2 regions of the Pseudomonas sp. JZ114 genome follow, and region 2 is predicted to be linked to the other one. Evidence: riboswitches for the same ligand, from Rfam matches in the RefSeq annotation. Region 2 holds a riboswitch; the other holds the start of a gene.
The links. Region 2 has a riboswitch for manganese ahead of mntP (manganese efflux pump MntP). Riboswitches for the same ligand answer to the same signal wherever they lie in the genome.
Positions count from the first base shown of each region.

Region 1: another riboswitch for manganese. It lies ahead of JQR90_RS15705 (TMEM165/GDT1 family protein); the one in region 2 lies ahead of mntP (manganese efflux pump MntP).

Region 1 is NZ_CP069256.1:3,312,233-3,323,628, reverse strand. It holds gene JQR90_RS15730 (1-acyl-sn-glycerol-3-phosphate acyltransferase) at 1-460, opposite strand, end outside; gene JQR90_RS15725 (CPXCG motif-containing cysteine-rich protein) at 620-802, shown strand; gene JQR90_RS15720 (DUF2007 domain-containing protein) at 802-1,062, shown strand; gene JQR90_RS15715 (SOS response-associated peptidase) at 1,130-1,747, shown strand; gene JQR90_RS15710 (M48 family metallopeptidase) at 1,865-2,686, shown strand; gene JQR90_RS15705 (TMEM165/GDT1 family protein) at 2,759-3,343, opposite strand; yybP-ykoY riboswitch at 3,360-3,526, opposite strand; gene JQR90_RS15700 (methyltransferase) at 3,583-4,578, opposite strand; gene JQR90_RS15695 (2-hydroxyacid dehydrogenase) at 4,608-5,573, opposite strand; gene JQR90_RS15690 (ACP phosphodiesterase) at 5,656-6,240, shown strand; gene JQR90_RS15685 (MBL fold metallo-hydrolase) at 6,304-7,089, shown strand; gene JQR90_RS15680 (acyltransferase) at 7,071-8,000, opposite strand; partial or broken gene JQR90_RS15675 (DUF3565 domain-containing protein) at 8,110-8,410, opposite strand; gene JQR90_RS15670 (FKBP-type peptidyl-prolyl cis-trans isomerase) at 8,379-8,864, shown strand; gene JQR90_RS15665 (glutathione peroxidase) at 8,991-9,473, shown strand; gene cysZ (sulfate transporter CysZ) at 9,502-10,272, opposite strand; gene JQR90_RS15655 (peroxiredoxin) at 10,509-11,108, shown strand; gene trxB (thioredoxin-disulfide reductase) at 11,286-11,396, shown strand, end outside.
Region 2 is NZ_CP069257.1:875,858-887,253, forward strand. It holds gene JQR90_RS23435 (PspA/IM30 family protein) at 9-713, opposite strand; gene JQR90_RS23440 (YjfI family protein) at 740-1,396, opposite strand; gene JQR90_RS23445 (PepSY domain-containing protein) at 1,702-1,959, shown strand; gene JQR90_RS23450 (SDR family NAD(P)-dependent oxidoreductase) at 2,136-2,867, shown strand; gene JQR90_RS23455 (GNAT family N-acetyltransferase) at 2,926-3,669, opposite strand; gene JQR90_RS23460 (PLP-dependent aminotransferase family protein) at 3,770-5,227, shown strand; gene JQR90_RS23465 (acetolactate synthase large subunit) at 5,580-7,226, shown strand; gene JQR90_RS23470 (hypothetical protein) at 7,658-7,987, shown strand; gene mntP (manganese efflux pump MntP) at 8,131-8,703, opposite strand; yybP-ykoY riboswitch at 8,713-8,877, opposite strand; gene JQR90_RS23480 (esterase-like activity of phytase family protein) at 9,171-10,526, shown strand; gene JQR90_RS23485 (tannase/feruloyl esterase family alpha/beta hydrolase) at 10,571-11,396, opposite strand, start outside.

The DNA.
Region 1 (11,396 bases), on a different replicon from region 2:
AGCTCTTGTTCAAGCGCATGAGGTCGCTGACGAAGGGCTTCTGCAAGAGGTTATCGCCAATGGCGATGCGCGGGGTTGGCAGCCCGGCATGATACACGGCGTAATTTACGAAAGCTGGATCCATAACGATGTCACGGTGGTTAGCCATGAACAAGTAGGCACAGCCGCTACGTAGATTATCCAGGCCCGAATAAGTCACACCATCGGTGGCTTTCTCGATCGTACGATCGACATAAGGCTCCAGTTTGTCCTGAAGCATGCTGACGCTGGTGATACCGGACACTTCCTGCCTCAGCCGATGGCGCAGCATAGGCTTGAGCAGCCATCCAAACGGGCTGGACAGTTTGGGGAAGCGGTAGCGGGTCAGGATGTCGATAAACTGCTCATCATTGATGAGTCGGGCCAAGACGGCAGGGACTTCTGTATCGTTGAAGGGTCGAATGGCTTCGAACTCGCCCATATCGTTCTCTTTTTAATAACAAGTGGCGACACGTGTCGCAAAGTGGCGGCCATAGTAGAGCGCGCAGCGAGAGATGCAAGCCGAATACGGCGTTAATGTCGCCCCTGGCGATTCCAATCATCGCAAAAACACGGTGCCGGAGCCTATTAGGAGCCCATTATGCTGGAAAGCCAACCGTATGAGTGTCCTTACTGCGGAGAACCTGCCGAGGCGGTGGTAGACCTGTCGGGTGGCGATCAGTCGTACTATGAGGATTGCCCCGTCTGTTGCAGACCTATCTTTTTTATCTTACACACAGAGGGTATGACATGGTCTCTCGAAAGTCGGCGAGAGGATGAATGATGCTCAGGATCTATGAGCCGCGGGATCTCCTGGAGGCAGAAATGCTACTGGCCATGCTGGACAGTGAGGGTATTGACGCGCATTTGGCGGGACGCCATTTGATAGGCGCCATTGGCGAGTTGCCTGCTATTGGGCTTCTGGGAATTGCCGTGCATGACGCAGATGCTCCGCGCGCCCGCGAGCTGATTGCCGATTACAACGCTGCTCAGCCATTGCCTTATGAGGACCCGGACAGCGGGCCGGCCGTGTTATTGTGCTGAAGCGGTAGTCGGCTTTGCCTGAAAAGGCGAACCGAATCGCTCTGTTTGTTTTCTTGCCTGGTTGTGTATGTCTGGACGCTACGCCTTGTTTCGCTGGCCTCCCGAGGTAACTCGGATGACCGGTTTTCCAGCGGACTATCAGCCGCGCTGGAACATCTCTCCCCATGCCCAGGTGCTATTCATGCGGCACCATGAGGGCGAGTGTCGTGTCGACAGTGGCCGTTGGGGCCTGACGCCCGCCTGGTTCACGGATCTCTCGCGCACGCCCACCCATGCCCGGGCGGAAACGGTAGCGGATCAGCCTATGTTTCGCGAAGCATTTGCCCAGCGCCGCTGCCTGTTACTGGCCAATGGGTTTTATGAATGGCGAGGGACTTCGCGCAAGCGGGCCTTCTGGATGATCAATGGCGAGCCGCTGGCTTTCTTTGCAGGCATCTGGGAGGCCTATCCGGTCATGGGGCAGGTCTATTTGAGTGTGGCCATGCTGACTCAGCCCGCTGGAGGACTCCGTCGCCCGCTGGTGCTGGCCGAGGCCGAACGGGACGCTTGGCTGTCATCCACGACAGAGCCGCGCGTCCTGAATGAGATCCTGCTGAAGCCCTCAATGCCGCTGCGTGAGAGAGTGCTTGCCGGTATTGTGAATGATCCCTCGGTAGACGGGCCGGAATGCCTGACGCCGCTTTAGGCGTTGGGCTGGCAATGCCGAACTGCTAGCCGTGTCACTCGTCGCTTGGTCGGTAGGAGTTGTCGAGACTGGCGGCGCGACCTACCATCTGCGCAGTCGCGCAATCAGGAGAGTGTCATGCGTCGTGTTTTACCCATCGTCGGTCTTTCGCTTTCAGTACTGCTCAGCGCATGTCAGGCGGTGAATACCACTAGCGGAAATGCTGTTGGGGTTGAGCGTAAGCAGTATATGTTCAGCATGTTGTCGGCTGATCAGGTCAACCAGATGTACTCGCAGTCGTACCAGAAGACGGTTACCGAGGCGAAAAACGCCGGCAAGCTGGCCAACGATACGGCTCAGGGCAAGCGAGTACAGGCAATAGCCAAGCAGTTGATTGCTCATACGTCTGCGCTGCGGGCGGATGCGGCCAACTGGGATTGGCAGGTCAACGTGCTCCAGAATGATGAAGTGAATGCCAACTGCGGCCCGGGTGGAAAAATCTTTGTTTATACCGGCCTGCTTGATCAACTGAAGCCTACGGACGATGAGCTGGCCGCTGTGATCGGGCATGAGATTGCCCATGCACTGCGTGAACACAGCCGCGAGCAGATGTCCCGCGCCTATGCCATCGAGATGGGTCAGAATATCGGCGGGGCGCTGCTGGGTATTGGTCAGGGTGGTATGCAGGTGGCGGATCAGGTTACCCAGGTTAGTCTGACTTTGCCGTTCAGCCGTTCCAACGAGAACGAGGCAGATCTCATCGGGCTCGAACTGGCCGCGCGCTCGGGCTATAACCCCAATGCCGCCGTGACGCTCTGGCAGAAGATGGCCAAGCTGAGTAATGGTAACCAGTCACCAGAGATACTCAGCACCCACCCGTCCGATGACAAGCGGATGAGCAATCTGGAGGCTGCCATTCCCAAGGTCATGCCGTTCTATGAGGCCAGCCGTAAGTCGTGACAGGTCGGCTATCGAGAACCAGAAGCCCCGGCTGCTGATAGCCGGGGCTTTTTTATGCTCAGAAAGGAATAATTAGAACGCACCGCTTAGTTCAAGCGCGTGATAAGCCGCCGCGAGAGCCAGGATGCCGAATGCCGTAGAGGCGAGTCGGCGGATCAACACCAATGGCAGCCGGTCAGCGGCAAAGTTGCCTGCGAGTACAACGGGTACGTTGGCCACAAGCATACCCAGTGTCGTGCCCATGACGACCAGAATGAAATGAGGGTATTGGGCTGCCAGCATCACCGTGGCGACTTGTGTCTTGTCTCCCATTTCCGCCAGGAAGAACGCCACCAGCGTTGTCAGGAAAGGTCCAGAGCTCTTTTTAAGGCCTGATGCCTCATCTTCGTCCAGCTTGTCCGGGATCAGCGTCCAGAGGGCGACGGCTACAAATGAAATCGCCAGAATCCAACTCAGGGCCGTCTCGCTGAAGAAGCGGCTGACCCAGCTGCCAACGGCGCCGGCAACAAAGTGGTTGGCCAGCGTCGAAGCCACCATTCCCATGATGATAGGCCAGGGCTTACGAAATCGGGCAGCCAGCAACAGAGCAAGCAGCTGAGTCTTGTCGCCTATTTCTGCAAGGGCGACGACCAGCGTAGGGACTAACAGGGATTCCATCAGGTTTCCAAAAGGGGTGGGCATTAATTAGACAAATGACATGCATGCCTTCCCACCCCGGGTAAAGGCTGCATGTCATAGGTCTTGTCAAACCCGCAGGTCGCGAACGCCATGGTCGAGGACCAAGTATGTTGACGGACGCCTGGCGCTGATGGCCAGAGACTACTCCCCTAGGACGGCGCGCATTCTGCCCAAACATCCAGGCAGGTGCAATTCAAAAGAGCGATACGCTGTCTCTATCAGCAGCGGAAGGCCTGGTAGATACGAAAGCCGTCACGCTCTGCCAACACCTTGCAGGGCCCCAGATATTGCTCGATCAGTGGGGGATACCTGAGAAAGCTGTTGGCCACAATACGTAGCTCGCCGCCTGGGCGCAGGTGATGGACGGCTTCGCGTAGCAGGGTCTCGCTGGCTTGATAATGAGTGTGTACGCCCTGGTGAAACGGCGGGTTGCTGATAATGGCGGCCAGCCCAATGGGCGCCGCAGCGATACCGTCGCCAGCCAATACGGTGCCGTCCAGCCTGTTGGCAGCCAAGGTCAGGCGGCTACTCTCTACCGCAAATGCGTCCACGTCGAGCATATGAAGGTCATTGTGGGGATAGCGCTGTTTGAGCGATGCACCTACTACACCTGCGCCGCATCCGAAATCCAGCAGCGCACCAGCAGGTAGATTATCGAGGTGTTCGAGCAGAAGGGCGCTCCCCTTGTCGAGCCGCCCGTGGCTGAACACACCTGGCAGGCTGACTACATGAAGCATTGAACCGGCAACATCCAGCTCGAAGCGCTCGGCCCGCTCATGCAGCATGACGGGGGCTGCCTCAGGATGTGAGACCTTCCACAACTGACAGTGCCGAGCATTGTCCAGCTTGCTGGCGGCGCCCAGCAGAGCCAGCTGTTTGGCAGCCCGCTCGATTCCACCCCGCTTTTCGCCTACCACATACAGTGCCCCTTGAGGGACCATGGCCGCCAAGACGCTGAGCAGGTAATCCGTCAGCTCTCTGGACTTGGGCAGGAACAGTACGGCGGTATCGTATGGCTGAGCAGGTGTAGAGGTTCCGAAGTCGACTCTCCCGGGAAAGCGAGCCTGGAAATAGGCCTCATCGCCTGCATGCCAGGTCCAGCCATGTGCCTCCGGGAGGTGGCTCAATAGATCATCTGCAGGTAATCCTGCCAGCAAGGTTCGGCCTTGAAAATGCTCGGGCTGACGGAGCAGGACTTCGCTGCGTGGATCCATGGGCGTCCTCGGTAAAAAAAGCGCGAAGCTTAGCAGACCGTGCGAGTCGGCGCGCCCGCAAAAAAGGCGGTTGCGTTATCGGTCAGCTGACCGATGATCCGCTGGCGAGCCTCCCGGCTTCCCCATGCATTATGAGGCGTCACGATAAGCCTGGGAATGTCGTGGGCGAGCAGGGGATTTCCGCCTTTTGGCGGCTCCTGGGTGAGGACGTCCGTGGCGGCGCCTCCCAGATGACCGCTCCGCAGGCAGTCGGCCAATGCCTGTTCGTTCACGATACCGCCTCGAGCCGTATTGATCAGAAAAGCGGTGGGCTTCATGGCAGCCAGTTGCGGAGCATCGATCAGGTTGCGCGTGGCGTCGGTAAGGGGGCAATGCAGGCTCAACGCGTCTACCTGGGGCAGTAGCGCTTCCAGCGGTATGTAGCCTTCGCGCACTGGCCGTCCAGGCAACTGACCCAGCAGGATACGCATGCCAAATGCTTCCGCCAGGCGAGCAACTGCACCGCCAAGCTCACCGTGACCCAGGATGCCAAGCGTCTTGCCTTCCAACTCCATGATGGGATAGTCGAGCAGGCAGAACTGCTTGGCTTCCTGCCAGCGTCCGGCCTGAACATCGCGCTGATAATCCGGCAGTCGCGTGGCCAGGGCCAGCAGGAGCGCGAACGTGTGCTGTGCAACGGAAGGCGTGCCGTACCCCTGACAATTGCAGACGGTTATCCCATATTGGCGTGCTGCGTCCAGATCCACATTATTGGTGCCGGTGGCGCTGACCAGTACCAGCTTGAGCGATGGGCATGCAGAAAGGCAGTCAGCGGTCAGGCTGACCTTGTTCACGATAGCCACCTCCACGGCCTGCAGGCGCTCGATAATCTCGTCGGGCGCGGTGGCCGGATAGACGTGGAATTCGCTGAAGGCTGCCTTCAACGGAGCTGGATCCAGATCTCCCAGGTCCAATGAGGCATAATCCAGAAAGGCGGCACGACGGGCTAGGCTCATGGGGTGTCCTTATGATTATTGGCCGGAACTGCCAGCCTAGCAGAAGCCCCTGGCGCAGGGGCAAGGTAGTAAGCTGACAGGCATGAATTATCTCGCTCATCTTCATCTTGGCGGTTCAGATCGTGAACAGCTGCTGGGAAGTCTTTACGGTGACTTCGTCAAAGGTCCTCTCGATAATCGCTGGCCCTTGGCTATCGAACAGGCTATCCGCCTGCATCGCCGTATTGATGCCTTTACCGACAGCCATCCCTTGATCGATCGTGCCCGTGCACGCTTTCCCGAGGCGCGCCGGCGCGTCAGCGGTATCCTGGTCGATGTCTTTTTCGATCACTGCCTCAGCCGGCATTGGGCTGCTTACGCCGACCAGCCATTAGAGGCTTTTATTGCGCGGTTCTATCGTATTCTGCTGTCGGAGCCTGATTTGCCGCCACGGCTGGCGAGGATCGCGCCGCGTATGGCAGCTCAGGACTGGCTAGGCAGTTATCAGGAATTCAGGATCATCGAACAGGTCATCAATGGTATGGCGAGTCGACTGTCCCGGCCTGTACTCCTTGAGGGCGCCTTTGCGGAAGTAGAAGCGCGTTATGCGTTGCTTGAGCAGGACTTCTTTGACTTTTATCCCGAACTGCTGGCGTTCGTTCGTCAGGCGCAGCGGGATCGCTATTGATTCAGGTCAACATGCGCAACGGCTTGTGCGCATAGAGTCACCGCGCTATTACACGAGGTCCCTATGCGCCGCGATCCCATTGTGCTGTTTGATAACGGCTCCCATAAATGTTTGTGCTTCGATAGCCTGGTTACAGGAGACGGAGTGCAATCCAACCAGTTTCTCATCATCGATCATGATGAATATCTACTATTCGATCCCGGCGGTGATCTGACCTATACGCCGCTGTCGCTGGAGCTGTCCAGGCATATTCCGCTGCAGGATCTGACCTATATCTTTGCATCGCACCAGGACCCCGACATTATCGCGGCGCTGGACAAATGGCTGCTGCATACGCGGGCTCAGGTCATCTGCTCGAAGCTGTGGGCACGCTTTCTGCCTCATTTGACGGCCGGTTATCTGTCCATTAGTCACAACCTGTCGGTCTTTGAGCGAATCATACCCTTGCCTGATCGGGGCCAATCTTTCCGGCTGGGCCAATGCGCCCTCATGGCCGTTCCCGCCCACTTTCTGCATTCAGTCGGTAATTTCCAGCTATACGATTCTGTCAGTCGAATTCTCTTTTCGGGCGATATGGGCGCCTCACTCGTGGATGACGCGGCACCGGTCGAGAATTTCGAGGCTCACATGCCCAGCATGGAGTGCTTTCATCGACGCTACATGGCCTGCAACAAGGCCTGCCGGCTATGGGCAGGCATGGTCAGGGAAATGAATGTTGCCATGATTGTGCCTCAGCACGGGCGGCCCTTTGCGTCGCCGCCCGTGATCAAGGCGTTTCTGGACTGGATCGAAACCCTGGAATGCGGGATCGACCTAATGACGCAGGAAGACTATCGCTTGCCTGCATGAAGGTAATGCTTGGGCGGATACTCCTGATGTAGCCGCTCCAGCAGTTCATCCTTGGCTGTCCAAAGCTGGTTAACCCAGGCCTGGAAGGCTGCGCGGTATTCGCTGTCCAGGTCGTAGCTCTTGCCCAGAAAAGCTGCGGGGATGGCAATCTCTTCGACACGCACGACAATGGCTGCAATCCGGCCGGAGAGCAGATCCCAAAGGCTCGGCGTTCCGTTGGGATAGTGGATGGTAACGTTGACCAGCGAATGCAGCTGCTCTCCCATCGCATCCAGCACAAAGGCGATACCGCCCGCACGCGGGCTCAACAAGTGACGATACGGCGCGCGCTGGGCGTCATGTTTGGCTTGGGTGAAACGGGTTCCTTCCAGAAAATTGAAGATTCCCACCGCCGTATCGCGAAAGCGCGCGCAGGCCCGACGTGTAGTCTCAAGGTCCTTGCCACGCTTTTCAGGATGGCGGGCCAGATACGCTTTCGAGTAGCGCTTCATGAAGGGAAAGTCGAGTGCCCACCAGCACAATCCAATGACAGGCACCCAGATAAGCTCTTGTTTGAGGAAGAACTTGAGCGGACGGATATGGCGATTCATCAGGTACTGGAGCGCAAAGATATCAACCCAGCTCTGATGGTTACTGGTCACCAGATAGGAGTGTTTGTAATCGAGGCTGGCGAGCCCGCGGACGTCCCAGTGGATGCGACCCGTCAGGCGAATCCAGAGATGATTGCCACTGATCCAGGCCTCGTGGATGGCATTCATGAGGCGTCTGGACAGCCGTTGTGCAGTCGGGAAGGGCAGGCACAGCTTGAGTAGCGTTACGGCAAACAGTGGCCAGCACCAGAACAGGGTGTTGGCCGCTAGGAGCAGGCCGCCCACAAGACCACGGACCAGGCTAGGTAGATAATGAAGCATCAAGCGTTCCCAACAGCAAAAAGGCGGCAAATCATAAAACAAGCCAGCGTCGGGAAACATGCTTCATAAGCGCTCACGGCAGGATTAAACCGGATTGACCTCATGCCATTCAGCTTTTGGCGCACCAGCCGCATGGAAATGATTGTCCGATATGCTTCAAGCGCTGCGCCTCGTCGTTTACCCAGGCACGGGTTTGCCAGGGCGGGTCGTGGCGGAGGTGCTGGCTGTGTCCACAACTCAATAAAACTACCCAATGACCCTCTTCATCCTGATAAAAATCCAGAATGACACTCGTCTGCTTTGATGGCGGTGGGTCGCAATCGGGGCGATTGCCGCGTACACTTGACCTTTCATTCATCTTATTCAAAGGTTTTTACCATGCAGATTGCGGCCAACAAAGCGGTCTCCATCGACTATACCCTGACCAACGACGCCGGTGAGGTTATCGACAGTTCCGCTGGCGGCGCCCCGCTGGTATACCTGCACGGTGCAGGCAACATCATTCCGGGCCTTGAGCGTTCGCTCGAAGGCAAGCAGGCTGGCGATGAACTCAACGTTGCCGTCGAGCCTGAAGATGCGTATGGCGAGTACAGCCCTGAGCTGGTCGCTACCCTGAACCGCAGCATGTTCGAAGGTGTGGACGAGCTGGAAGTGGGCATGCAATTCCACGCTTCCGGTCCAGACGGCGGCATGCAGATCGTTACCGTGCGCGACATCGATGGCGATGACGTGACCGTTGACGGCAACCACCCGCTGGCTGGCCAGCGCCTGAACTTCAAGGTCAAGGTTGTGAACGTGCGTGATGCCTCTTCTGAAGAAGTCGCTCACGGTCACGTACACGGTGAAGGTGGTCATCAGCACTAAAACGCGACGGAAATCCTGGTGTGGCGGGAACGAACCCACACTAGAATGTCCAAGCGAGAGCGTCCGAAAGGGAACAGCCCGGTCGGACGCTTTTTTTACGCCTACTGTATTCACAAGGAGCACATCATGAGTGCGTTCCACGATCTCACCTTGCAAGGGCTGGATGGGAAGGATCTCCCCCTGGCACCTTACAAAGGCAAGGTGGTGTTGGTGGTTAATGTGGCATCCAAATGCGGATTGACCCCGCAATATGCGGGCCTGGAATCGCTGTATCAGACCTACCGCGACCGCGGGTTGGTCATCCTGGGCATTCCATGCAATCAATTCGCAGGCCAGGAGCCTGGAAGCGATGCGGATATTCAACAATTCTGTAGCACGAACTATGGCGTTTCGTTTCCCCTGTCGAGCAAGATCGAGGTAAACGGCCCGACACGTCATACCCTGTACCGGCAGTTGGCTGGTGAAGGTGCGGAGTTTCCCGGAGAGATCACCTGGAATTTCGAGAAATTCCTGGTAGGTCCCGATGGCCGGGTTCTGGCTCGTTTCAGCCCACGAACTGCGCCAGATGATCCCAATCTGGTTCAGGCCATCGAGAAAGCGCTTCCCTAGCGCAAAGGCGGCGGGGCGAGCCGCGCAGTTACCGAGGCTCCCCCGCTGCAGGCAATGCCTTTGCGCCACCCTCTCTGACCCAGAACAGCGTCGCGCCGGCCACTGCTGCAGGCATGAACAGAACGTTCACGACCGGGACCAGAAGGGCCAGGTACGTAATTCCGCCAAATCCCAGGCAGCGTGTCCGCTTGCTACGTAACCAGGCCAGCATTTCGGTAAAGCCCAGCTTGTGGTTGTCCGCTGGATAGTCGATGTACTGCACCGCCATCATCCAGACGCCAAACAGCAGCCAAAGCGGTGGAGCAATCAGATTAAGCCCTGGAATGAACGAGAGCACCAATAACCCCAGTGCACGGGGTAGGTAGTACCGCAGTTTTTTGAATTCCCGCGCCATGGTTCTGGGAATCATGGCAACTAACTCTCCCGTGCTGAACGGCGGGAAGTCGTCCTGGCCGCGTACCACGACCTCAACCTTCTCAGAGAGAAAGCCGTTGAAAGGTGCCGCAATGATGTTAGCCACCATGGTGAACGTGAAATAGATCATGAACAGGACGAGTACGAAGAAAAAAACGTACAGCAACGGTACCAGTACATAATCCAGAAAGCTTAAGTATGAAGGAATGGAAGGCATCAGATGATGCACCCAGCCATTGAACTTGCTTAGCGCAAAGCTGATCGTTGCGATGAACAGGATAAGATTGATCGACAGGGGCAGTACGACAAAGCGACGCAGGCCAGGCCGCAGGATCAGTTTCAGGCCTTCACTGAAATACAAAGGGCCGGATAAAGGCTTGCTCATTCAAAACTCCGGTAGCGAGTAAGAGCGCAATAATGAAGCCTTATTACGGTCGAATGCCAATAGTGACCTGTAAACAGCCGTGACGTGATTCTAGGGTTGTGCGTTGTGGCGTACCATAGTGTCCGACATCAGGCGGGTCCGCATAGGTTATGCCTATGATTTGGATTAAAACTCGCCATTTTATCCAAAGCGGCAAGCCGCGTAGGCTGCTGCCTTATCGCGTTAAGGAGAGGCTAATGAGCGTTCTGGTAAACAAGCAGGCCCCGGATTTTACAGCTCCAGCTGTTTTAGCTAACGGTACTATCGTCGAGAACTTCCAGCTGTCCACTTTGCGTGGCAAATACGTTGTGCTGTTCTTCTGGCCGCTGGATTTCACCTTTGTTTGCCCGTCGGAAATCATTGCCCACAATAACCGCATCGCTAAATTCCGTGAGCTGGGCGTAGAGGTCGTTGGTGTGTCCATTGACTCTACCTACACGCACTACGCCTGGCGTAATACGCCAGTAGAGAAAGGCGGCATTGGCCCGGTCGAGTTCACCATGGTGGCTGACGTCAAGCACGAAGTAGTTCGCGCCTATGGCATCGAGCATTCGGATGGCGTGGCGTTGCGAGCGTCTTTCCTGATTGACAAGGAAGGCGTCGTGCAACACCAGGTGGTCAACAACCTGCCGCTGGGCCGGGAAGTGGATGAGATGGTGCGTCTGGTTGAGGCACTGCAGTTCACCGAAGAGCATGGCGAAGTCTGCCCGGCTGGCTGGCGCAAGGGGCAGAAAGGTATGAAGGCCGACGCAGAGGGCGTTGCTAACTACTTGGCTGAAAACGCTCATAATCTGTAACTATTGGGCAGGCAGGTCCTATACGGGCCTGTCATCCAGACAAGGTTCTGGACAATAAGCGGGAAATCCCGCACGGTTCGCGGGCTGTCGACTTTGTAAGCCTTCCCCTGGTGCTTCGACAGCCCTTTTTATTATTAGCACGTGTGCCGACGCCCTATGCGCGGCATGGAGACAAACATGTCTGAAGTTCGTCATGCTCGAGTCATCATTCTCGGTTCCGGCCCTGCCGGTTACACCGCGGCAGTCTATGCTGCACGCGCCAACCTCAAGCCGTTACTGATTACTGGC
Region 2 (11,396 bases):
TGTAACGCTTATTGTGCAGAGCCCGAGGACTGCTTGGCCTTCAGGCGAGCCAGGACATCAGCACCGCCGCCCGACTTGGAGCCAATCCCGGCTTCTTGTAGACGGCGCTCCAGATCACCGCCGTTGGAAGCGCTGGCGAGCTCTTCAGCTGCCTGCAGGCGAGCATCCTGCTCGTCCTGACGGGCCTTGATCCGGGCCAGCGAATCTACAGCCGTTTCCAGGGAACCATTAGCACCACCTGTAGCGGCAGCTGTTGCCACTCGTGCCTTCTGAACGGTTTCCCGCGCCTTGGCCATCTCGACTTGCTGCTTGAGCCCCTTGATCTGCGCTTCGGCCTTGATGACCTGAGCATGCAGGGCTTCTGTCTGCTTGCCGAACTGATCCGCCAGCACCTGCTCCTGATCACGCTGGGCCTCGATCTCGGCTACCTTGTTTGCACACTCAGTCGCCAGACCTTCCTCGCCTTTCTCCAGCGCAGCCATCGCCTTGCCTTCCCAGTTCTGAATGTCCCCCTTGAAGGCATCCAGACGTTGCAGCGAGAGCTTGTGCTTGGCCTTGATATCGACCAGGCCGTTACGAGCCCGCAGCAAGGCGGCTTCGGCATCACGGATTTCCTGGTCAAGAATACGGATTGCCTGCTGATCGACAATTGCTTCGCCCACTTCAGAGGCGCCACCGCGAAGCGCGGTTACTACTTTTTTCCAAATGCTCATCTGTGTACTCCAATGCGAATAAAGGGTCAGGCCTTGATATGGTCTTCGAATGCTTCAGCGGCGCGAATCACGTTTTCCGCCAAGGTGTAGATCTCCTGGACGATAACCGTCAGGGAAGAAGCCGCACTCAAGGCGCCAAACATGCAATAAATCTCTGTACCGTCTACCGATTCGATACCTACCGAGGACAGGGGAAACATGTCCCGGCTACGCAGCAGCAGGCTGTTGAACTCAACGGTATCCTTGACTTTGCCCGCCTCGAACAGCGTGGCATCGACTAACACCTGATCACCGGAGACCGCCAGGTAAATCGGCAGGTCGCCATACTCTGTCATGGTAAGTTTGATGCTGGGCACCGCACCTTCAGCAACGGTCAGAACAATCTCGCCCTTCTCAACCACCTCCAGCTCGGCCAGGGCCTTGTGCAGCGAGCTGATACTCCAGTTGGTGTTCTCGGTCATAAAGTCCTCCAGTTTGACTTTCTCGCCCAAAAAGGGCTGCCGTAGCGCTTTCTCGATACCCCGAAGGGCGTTAACGTTTTCAGGAAGAATCCAGAACTCACGCTTTACCAGACCTGCCTCACGTAATCGCGTCCGCATCTCGCGGACATAATCAGCGGTGGTTTTACCCTTGCCGGAGCCTGCCTTGGCCGTAGCATCATCCAGTGGTTTCTTGCGAGGCATCTGACCTCCCAGACTCATTACATGTAAGAAAATCTACTCCTGAATCCAGGGCAGTGCAATACTTACATGTAAGTATTTTTGACCATTACATGTAATATTATTTTGCCTGAACCTTTTCAGGCCTAGAACAGTGGAAATCTCAGTAAACGCCTTTACCGCCATTACGGCGATAGAACAGGCAACCGCTCCATACATTCACGGTGATTGTTCTGAGTCGGTTCTCAAGGGTATCGCGACACGTTAGGCACGCGAACTCCACGCTTCAGGAGCACTCAATTATCTCGTACCCATCATGAGGACTCGCCATGAGAAAGATAACTGCTTTTCTAACAGCCTCACTACTGACTGCCAGTGTAGCCTGGGCTGATCAGCCGGGTGCTGACTGGATCAGCAAAGATCAGGCGGAGGCTGCGCTCAAGGCTGCCGGCTATACAGAGATCACCAAGATCGAAGCGGACGATGGGCATTGGGAAGGAGAAGGCACCAAGCAGGACGGCATGAAGTATGAATTTCATGTAGACCCGCACAGTGGCAAGATCACTAAAGACGAAATGGACCATTAACGCCTACTCGTGTGCCTACCTACGCCGGTAGGCACACACTTCACACCGTGCTTCTGTGACGTGTACGCCTCTGCCCTTTCTTCCGAACTTGAACAGTGGTTTAACCGCTAGGCTGCCTGTACCCCACAAATAGGCAGATATGCTTATGATAGGTGTCCCTTTTCAGGAAGACGGCCATGACGCAAAAGACATTATTATTGACGGGCGCGAGCCGTGGCATCGGCCATGCCACGGTCAAGCACTTCAATGCAGCGGGCTGGCGCGTATTTACCGCTTCACGCCAGAATTGGGCGGCAGACTGCCCCTGGTCCGAAGGATTGATGAACCATATCCATCTCGACCTCGAAGACATCGATAGCGTTGAGCAGAACTTGGCGCTGATTCACGACAAACTGGGTGGTCGTCTTGACGCGCTAGTAAATAATGCTGGCATCTCACCCAAAAGCGAGACCGGCTCACGGCTGGGTGTGTTAGAAATGGGCTACGCCGATTGGATCAAGGTATTCAACGTCAACTTATTTTCTACCGCCCTGCTGGCAAAAGGGTTGTTCAACGAGCTCAAGGTCGCTAAAGGCTGCGTCATCAACGTTACCTCCATTGCTGGGTCGCGAGTTCATCCATTCGCCGGCGTAGCCTATGCAACGTCCAAAGCGGCCCTTTCGGCGCTGACCCGGGAAATGGCCTACGACTTCGGCCCGCACGGCATCAGGGTAAATGCCATTGCTCCAGGTGAAATCGATACCTCGATTCTTTCACCCGGAACGGAAGAAATCGTTCAACGCGATATTCCACTTCACCGCCTGGGTAAGCCCGAGGAAGTGGCCTCCTTGATCTACTTTTTATGTACAGGAGGCGCGTCGTACATCAATGGCTCTGAAATCCATGTCAACGGCGGCCAGCATGTATGACGCACAGAAAGGCTGGATAAAAGTTGCTACGGCTTTTCTCTGAATCAACCAAGTCGGCTCAACCGAGTGGATCGTTTACCCGAGCGCTCCTTTGGAATGCCTGAAGGGAACGGAGCTGTTGGCCGTCCTCGTTAAAGTTGGCCGGGTCTAACCATCCCGTAAATGCGTTACGCAGTACCGGCCATTCAGTGTCAATGATCGAAAACCAGGCCGTATCCCGGCTCCGCCCCTTGTAGACCAGAGCCTGCCGGAATACCCCTTCAAACTGAAACCCCAAGCGAAGCGCAGCCTGGCGCGAGGGCTCGTTCAGGCTATCGCATTTCCACTCGTAACGCCGATAGCCCAGGTCCTCGAAGGCATGATACATAAGCAGATAATGTGCTTCGGTTGAAAGTATCGAGCGCTTCATGAGTGTAGAGAAAGCAACATGCCCAACCTCCATAACGCCATTGGCAGGATCTATCCGCATCAGGGACAACGTCCCAACCGCGCGACCGCTTCGTAGATCGACCACCACGAAGTGCATCGGGTCCTCACTCGCAGCAGCCTGCTCGGCAAACCGATGATAGTCCGCTTCATGAATGAAAGGGCCGGACAGCATATAGGTCCAGTCTCGGCCGTCTTCTGCCTGACCATACGCCTCGTACAGGTCGGATGCGTGGATCTCAGCATTGAGTGGCTCAAGGCGACAATAGCGACCCTCCTTTACCGTACGAGACGGCCGTGAACGCTCTGTCCACTCTGCCAGAGGCTGCCCTATGGGTTGTTGGTACGCGTTCCGTATTCCTTCCCGATTCATCATCTACCTGACCAACAGTTGAATGAGCTATAACGGTATTCAGGATATGGCTCTGCCAAAAGAGCCACATTTGAGCTTTTTTATAGAGCCAGACACTTAGCTGATGAATACGATACGTGAAACCCTGTTGCTGTTTGGCACACCACTCTCTCGAGCCCCATCAGCGGCGTCGTTGCAGGCACAGCTCTATGAACGACTCCAATCAGCTATTTTGAAGGGACAGTTGGCGGCAGACACTCGGCTGCCCGGCTCACGTGAATTGGCCAGTGCGTTATCAATTTCACGCAACACGGTTATTGCCGTATATGAGCAACTTTCCACCGAAGGGTATGTTCATGCGAGCCCTACCGGTACCCGAGTCGCGAGGTTGTCCGAGAGGCCTGTATCCGCTGCAGATGATATGCCATGTACGGCCGGACTGGCCCGACGCATTGAGCAGATAGGGAATGGCTCAGCGCTCGCCGAATCCAGCGGTGCACTCCGGCCTGGTATCCCGGCGCTTTCCTACTTTCCGCTCTCTACCTGGCGACGGGTGTTGGATCAGGAGATCAGCCATGCGGGCTCTTCGAGTCTGGGCTATGGAGATCCGTTGGGTGAGCCACGTTTGCGCGCCTCGCTAGCACGTTATCTCTCGCTTTCACGCGGGGTTAACTGCACGGCAGAGCAGATCATCATTACCGAAGGAACCCAGGAAGCCCTGGCGCTATCTGTTCGCCTGCTGACCAATCCAGGCGATACGGCCTGGATTGAAGATCCTGGCTACCGGGGTATAAAGACTGCAATGCGTGCAGGTGATCTACATATCGTTCCCAAACGGGTCGATACAGAAGGGTTGGCAGTAGCAGCCGCTGACTGGGTTACTGCTCCACCTCGCCTGATCTACACCACTCCCTCTCATCAATATCCCATGGGGTCAGTGCTTAGCGTAAGCCGGCGTCTGGCATTGATTGAGCACGCACGGGCGCATGGCGCCTGGATCATTGAAGATGATTATGACAGCGAGTTTCGCCATTTCGGTGAGCCTGTAAAAGCCATGCAAGGCCTCGTCCTGAATGCGCCGGTGGTGTATATCGGCAGCTTCAGCAAAACCATGTTTCCAGCGCTTCGCCTGGGTTTCATGGTACTGCCTCACTCACTGATGGTAGCGACCCGCGCCTCCCTGACAGAAATGCTGCGTGGAGGACATCGTCATGAGCAATTGGCGATGGCATCCTTTATCGAGAAGGGACATTTCAGCCGTCATCTAGGCCGTATGAGGCGTCTGTACCGTGAGCGCCAACAGATCTTGCGCACCGCGCTCCAGCAGTTCATCCCTATGCCCTATGAACTCATGGGTGGAAATGCGGGAATGCATCTGACGTTACGTCTACCCGCACATTGTTGTGATCAGAAGGTAGTTGAAGCGGCCAGTCGCTACAATATGGCTCCAGCGGCTCTGTCACGTTATACCTTGTCACCGCTGCGCGAGGACAACGGCTTGGTAATTGGATATGGCAATACGGCGACGGAACTGTTTGCTCCGCTGGCCAGCAGACTTGGGCAACTTCTTAAAAGCGCTTGATTACTGATGTTGCTGAAGGGTTCCAGTCACGGCCCAGGCTTAACGTTATCTCTTCCGTATCCATGCAGATCTACCGTACGAACTTGAAAGAGCCCCTTGCACCCTTAAAGACAACCTAAGGCTGGCTATAAATTGCCTCACTTCACTAGCATCCGGTCAGGCTAAGGCGTCAGCATGTAGCTATTGATCTAAACCACTACATTTCGTCTGTTCCGCCCCGCTTTTTTTGCAAAAAAATGAATTTTTTTACTGAATTTGTTCTTCTACGGCCCATGCGGCATGGACAAATCACTATCAGCATTGCACCCTTGGGTCGGAGCTTCTCTAACCGCCCTACCTGAAGGAAAAAGTGATGGCCAAGGCCTCTGATTTGATCGTACGTTGTCTGGAAAACGAAGGTGTGGAATACATCTTTGGTATTCCTGGGGAAGAAAACCTGGACCTGCTGGACTCGCTCTCCCGTTCCAGCCAGATCAAACTGATCCTGACACGTCACGAACAATCCGCCGGATTCATGGCGGCGACCTATGGTCGTCTGACCGGTAAGACCGGCGTGTGTCTGTCGACGTTAGGCCCAGGCGCCACAAACCTTGTGACTGCAGGCGCCTATGCCTACCTGGGCGGCATGCCAATGATGATGATCACCGGGCAGAAGCCGATCAAGAAGTCCAAGCAGGGCCGTTTCCAGATTATCGATGTCTGCGGCATGATGGACCCGATTACCAAGTACACCCACCAGCTGGCTTCTGCCGACAATATCCCTTCGCGTATCCGTGAAGCGATCCGTCTGGCTGAAGAAGAAAAGCCCGGTTCGGTTCACCTGGAACTTCCAGAAGACATCGCGGCTGAGCAGACTGAAAGCACCCCGATTCCACCCAGCCTGACCCGCCGACCCATCGCTGAATACAAGTCCATCCAGGCGGCCATATCCAAGCTGGAAGGCGCACGCAGCCCAGTCCTGGTCATCGGTGCGGGGGCCAATCGCAAGATGACGGCGCGCGTGCTGCGTCAGTTAATTGAAAAGACGGGTATTCCGTTCATTACCACCCAGATGGGTAAAGGGGTGGTGGATGAGCGTCATCCCCGTTTCCTGGGTAACGCGGCGCTGTCGGCCGGTGACTTCGTGCACCGTGCGCTGGAGTCGGCTGATCTGATCGTCAACATTGGCCACGACGTCATCGAAAAGCCACCGTTCTTCATGGTGCGTGGAGGTACGGAGGTCATCCACATCAACTTCCGCTCGGCCGAAGTCGATCCGGTGTATTTCCCTCAGGTAGAAGTGGTAGGCGATATCGCCAATGCCATCTGGCAAATCAAGGAAGCCATTGAAGTTCAACCAACCTGGGACTTCGACCGCCTGTTGACCATTCGTGAAGCCAACGAGGCTCATGTCTCCGAAGGCTCCACAGATGACCGCTTCCCGATGTACCCGCAGCGTATGGTTGCAGACCTGCGCAAGGTGCTGCCGTCGGATGGTATCGTGGCGCTGGATAACGGTATCTACAAGATCTGGTTTGCCCGTAACTACAAGGCCTACATGCCTAACACGGTGTTGCTGGACAACGCATTGGCTACCATGGGTGCTGGTCTTCCTTCTGCCATGGCGGCACGCCTGGTTCATCCACAGACGCCTATCGTTGCCGTATGCGGTGACGGCGGCTTCATGATGAATAGTCAAGAGCTGGAAACCGCTGTACGCCTGAAGATGAACCTTGTGGTCATCATTCTGCGTGATGACGGATACGGCATGATCCGCTGGAAGCAGGCACAGATGGGCTTTGAAGATTATGGTCTGGACTACGGTAACCCGGACTTTGTCCGTTATGCCGAAAGCTATGGCGCTCAGGGCCATCGGGTGGAAAGCGCTGCGGAATTCGCCTCATTGGTTGAGCGCTGCGTGAACACACCAGGCGTACATGTAATCGATTGCCCGGTCGATTACTCCGAAAACGACCGCATTCTGCACCAGGAAATCAAGGAGCGCAGCGCTCAGGTCTAAATAGCACTGTACCCGATGAAACCAAACGCCCCCGTACTAACGGGGGCGTTTGGTTTGAGAGTCTGGAAGGATGGGTATGGCCCCACCTTTTCACCCTATCGCGCCGGCGCCTTATGAATCAAAGCGATCCGGTTACTGCTGGTCGCTGCCCAATCTCAAACTGATCAAAAAATGATCAACTCTGTCCAGCCCTTGCCGTATATGGGCTAGCCGTAATTATCCACAAGCATATTCACTTTATAAGTGGAAAACCTATCAGGCTGAAACACTGAAAATCCGCAGCCCGGCCTGTTAGCTCACTCCCACATCGACGCCTTATTGATTCGGATCAACGTCCTGCACGGCAAAATGCTGAACTTCTGGTCACAAGCGGGTTACTAAATCGTAACCGAAGGACAATGTTATCGATCCCTCTAGAAAGGAGTGCTGATTTGAGCCAGTTAGAGAATGTCCCGAAGCGTAAACGCATTACGGCTACGTATGTCATAACGCTTGCGATCCTGGGAATCCTGTTTGCCATCGTGGTCAACAAGTTCATTCTGCCCAAGTCCGAGACCTTTGATGGCGATGCCGTCAAACCCAGACCTTCAGTCAGCGAATACATTACCCAGGCCCAGCCGGACGTCTGTAAAGATGAGGCAGCAGATGCGCCAAGTCCGAAATGCGTATCAGACCTTGCCCTTAAGGCCAAAGAGCAGGGCTATGACTTTAATGAAGTGGATACTTACCTGAAGCAGCGCTTCCCTAACGTTCAGCGTTAACGAAGCAGCCTGGAAGCGCCAGTCCTTCTCAGGAACGCTTCCCCAAAACACCAGAGCGCCTGCAGACATCCTGCAGGCGCTCTGGTTTTAAAACATGAAACAGGACGTAATTGATCAACGATTACCGACGGCACCCAGCCGGATCAGCCGGTTACTGCGGTCAAATGCTCATGCAGAATGACCGAGCCGATACCGATTAGCACTACCCCACCAATGATCTCGGCCCGCTTGCCAATGACAGCCCCCATCACGCGCCCCAACATGACGCCAATAGTCACCATGATCATGGTCGCTAAGCCGATAGCCAGCGCCGCGCCGATGATATTGACGTTGATGAAAGCAAGCCCCACGCCGACCGCCAGGGCATCGATACTGGTGGCTACCGCCGTAATGGCGAGCAACCAGAACGAGTGCTGAGTGGGCTTTTCCTCGACCTCTTCTGCTTCTCTCACGCCAGACCAGATCATGCGCAGACCCAGACCCAACAGGAGCGTAAAGGCAATCCAGTGATCCCACTCTTGTACAAACTGAGCAGCTGCAAGGCCGGCAGCCCAGCCAATGACGGGTGTGATGGCCTCAATGGTGCCAAAGATCGCACCGGTGCGTAGCGCTTCTCGCAGACAAGGCTTATGCAGGCTGGCACCTTTGCCCACCGCAGCGGCGAACGCATCCGTGGACATGGCTAAGGCAAGTAAGACGAGAGCAGCTGGATTCACGATTTCCGTACCGATCGGGCTAACGTCCAATGACATATCCACGCGCCCGATCCTGAACGCGGATATATCAATGGTCTCGCCAACCGGGTGGTCGTTTATGCCACGGCATGCATGCCGAGAATGTTGACATAAACACTTTCGAAGCATTCGAAAGCAGGCTACTCCCCAAAGAAGCCGCCACAATACACAAAGAAATTTATCAAGTCTATCAGATAGATAGAGCTAATCTTTTTAGCCATGGCTATGTTTTGCCGCCACTTTATAGGCTCGAAAGGGCCTCAGGCACCTTGAGCCTGTATAACCTCAGCGTATACCTCTCCCACTGACACAGGCGTCAACGTACCGCCAGCCGTGCGGCTCGGTGCCATATGCCTGACACACTTGCGCCGTATTGTGCTCAGCACCACTGGAGCAGATGCCATGGGCTTGCGACCGGTACACTCACTTCCTGGACGGAGAAGATAACAATGAAAAAAGTACGGCCTCTCTGGGTCGCGCTGGCGGCTGCGCTGTCCACCCATGCGCTAGCGTCTCCCAATAACACGCTGGTAGGCTGGGCTGTCATGCCACCTGATACGTTTTCCGATGGGCCTACTTCTGGCCAGTTCATCAGTCCAAATCCGTATGGCACCTTTGTGCCGCCTTATCAGGGCCGCCAGCCCGTACAGGGGCTTTCCGCGGTGTTGCCAGGCGCTGATGAAAACAGTTTTCTGTTCCTGACAGACAATGGCTTCGGCACTCAGGCCAACTCTGCCGATGCCCTGCTGCGTCTGTATAGCGCACGGGTTGATTTCAAGACCCGCCGCGGCGGTACCGGTACGGTTACCGCAAGCAATGCTCTGACCGGCATGCCTCTGGCTCGCTTTACCGAGCCGTCGCGAATCACGCTCAACGATGTCAACCGTAAACTGACCATGCCTATCCAGGCGGATTACGCTCACTACTACAACAAGAGCACCAATCCCGAAGTGGATCCCGCCATTCAGTTCTCTCGCCTGATCACGGGTGCTGATCTGGACGTCGAGTCCGTGCGCCGTGACAAGAACTGTGCATTGTGGTTTGGCGATGAGTTCGGACCTTATCTGGTCAAGACAGACGGCTCAGGAACCGTATTGCGGAGCGAAATCCCACTCCCAGGCGTTTACGCGCCGGAAAACAAGGACGTTGTGGCAGGAAAGGCCACGGCCAACCTGGGCGGCTCGGGTGGGTTTGAGGGTATGGCTATCAACCCCCGTGGTGACAAATTGTATGCCCTACTGGAAAAACCGGTGACAGGTGATCCGGCTAACCAGTTGCGTATCAACGAATTCGACATCGATCATGAGCGCTTCACGGGCGTTACCTATTTTTATCGTACCCAAGCTGCTGGCAATGCTATTGGGGACATGACAGCCATCGACGATAATCGCTTTCTGGTCATCGAGCGTAACGGCGGCACAGCCACCAATGGCGTCCCGTTCAAGCGGATCTACCTGATCGACACCCGTGCCGTGCCTAATGGCGGTGTGGTACGCAAGACCGAACTGGTCGATCTGATGCGCCTGGATGATCCAGACGACCTGAACGGCGATGGCTCAAATGTATTCACCTTCCCCTATGTCACCATCGAAGACGTGCTGCCGCTGGACGAGCGCACCCTGCTGGTGGTCAACGATAACAACTTTCCGGGCGGTGGTGGTCGCGAGCGGGCAGCAGACGCGACCGAGTTTCTTAAAATCCGTCTGGCCCAGCCTATTCCAGGCATGTGGCCGCCACACCTGTTACAACGCACCAGTAATGCACGGTGCGGTCTGCCTTTGAAAATGGCCAGAAACGGCCAGTAAACCAGAAGCGCTCCGAAGCATTCCTCGGAGCGCCTCTACCAGACTTACAGCTCCGTGTTTCCAGACGAGCCACGGGGCCGTTCACGGCAGCTGAAACTTGCTGCCGACTCGATATCGCCGGTGCCGTTGTACAGGGCAATACGCGGGTAAGGACACAGTGGGCGTGTCCGTGCAGGTGACCAGTCCGCCGGAACGTCAGCATTCACTCCGCCTGCATTACCTACGCCGCGTGCGGTGGCGATGACCTGCTCTGGCGCCTTGCCCTTTTCAACCCAATTGACCAGAGGCGTCAGCATGTCGAATTGATCGGTGGACGGTCCGCCTTGGCAATGTCCCATGCCCGGTACGGTATACAAGCGGGCAAAGCGCTCTGCTTGACCGCGATTGCTTTTCTGGAGTCCTTCATACCAAGCCACGGTATCGTCGACCGAAAAAATAGGATCGCTGACACCGTGATACACCATGACCTTGGCTCCCCGCTGTCTCAGTAACTCAAGATGGGTAGGATCCGGGGGTGTCATGAATCGCATGGCGGATTCGGTGTAGATCGCATTGGAACGTGTGATTCGTGCGAGCAGATCATCAATGGAGCTGTTGAGGGCCAGCGACTTGCCATCGAACGTCGCCGGGCTTACCGGCGGTACGCCAAATACAATACCCACAGCCAATGAGTCACGGCTGATAGGCGACTCGAACTCCCAGGAAGCTACATCCTTGGTCGCAAGACCGCTGTCATAGGGGAAACTCGAATAGAATCGCTTGCCCACCCGCGTTGTAGCTCCCTTGAAAATAGGGTCTATGGCACGCTTCTGCGCAATGCTCAGGCACTGACCGTTGCGCTCACCCCGACAGGTGGGAACATCTCGCCAC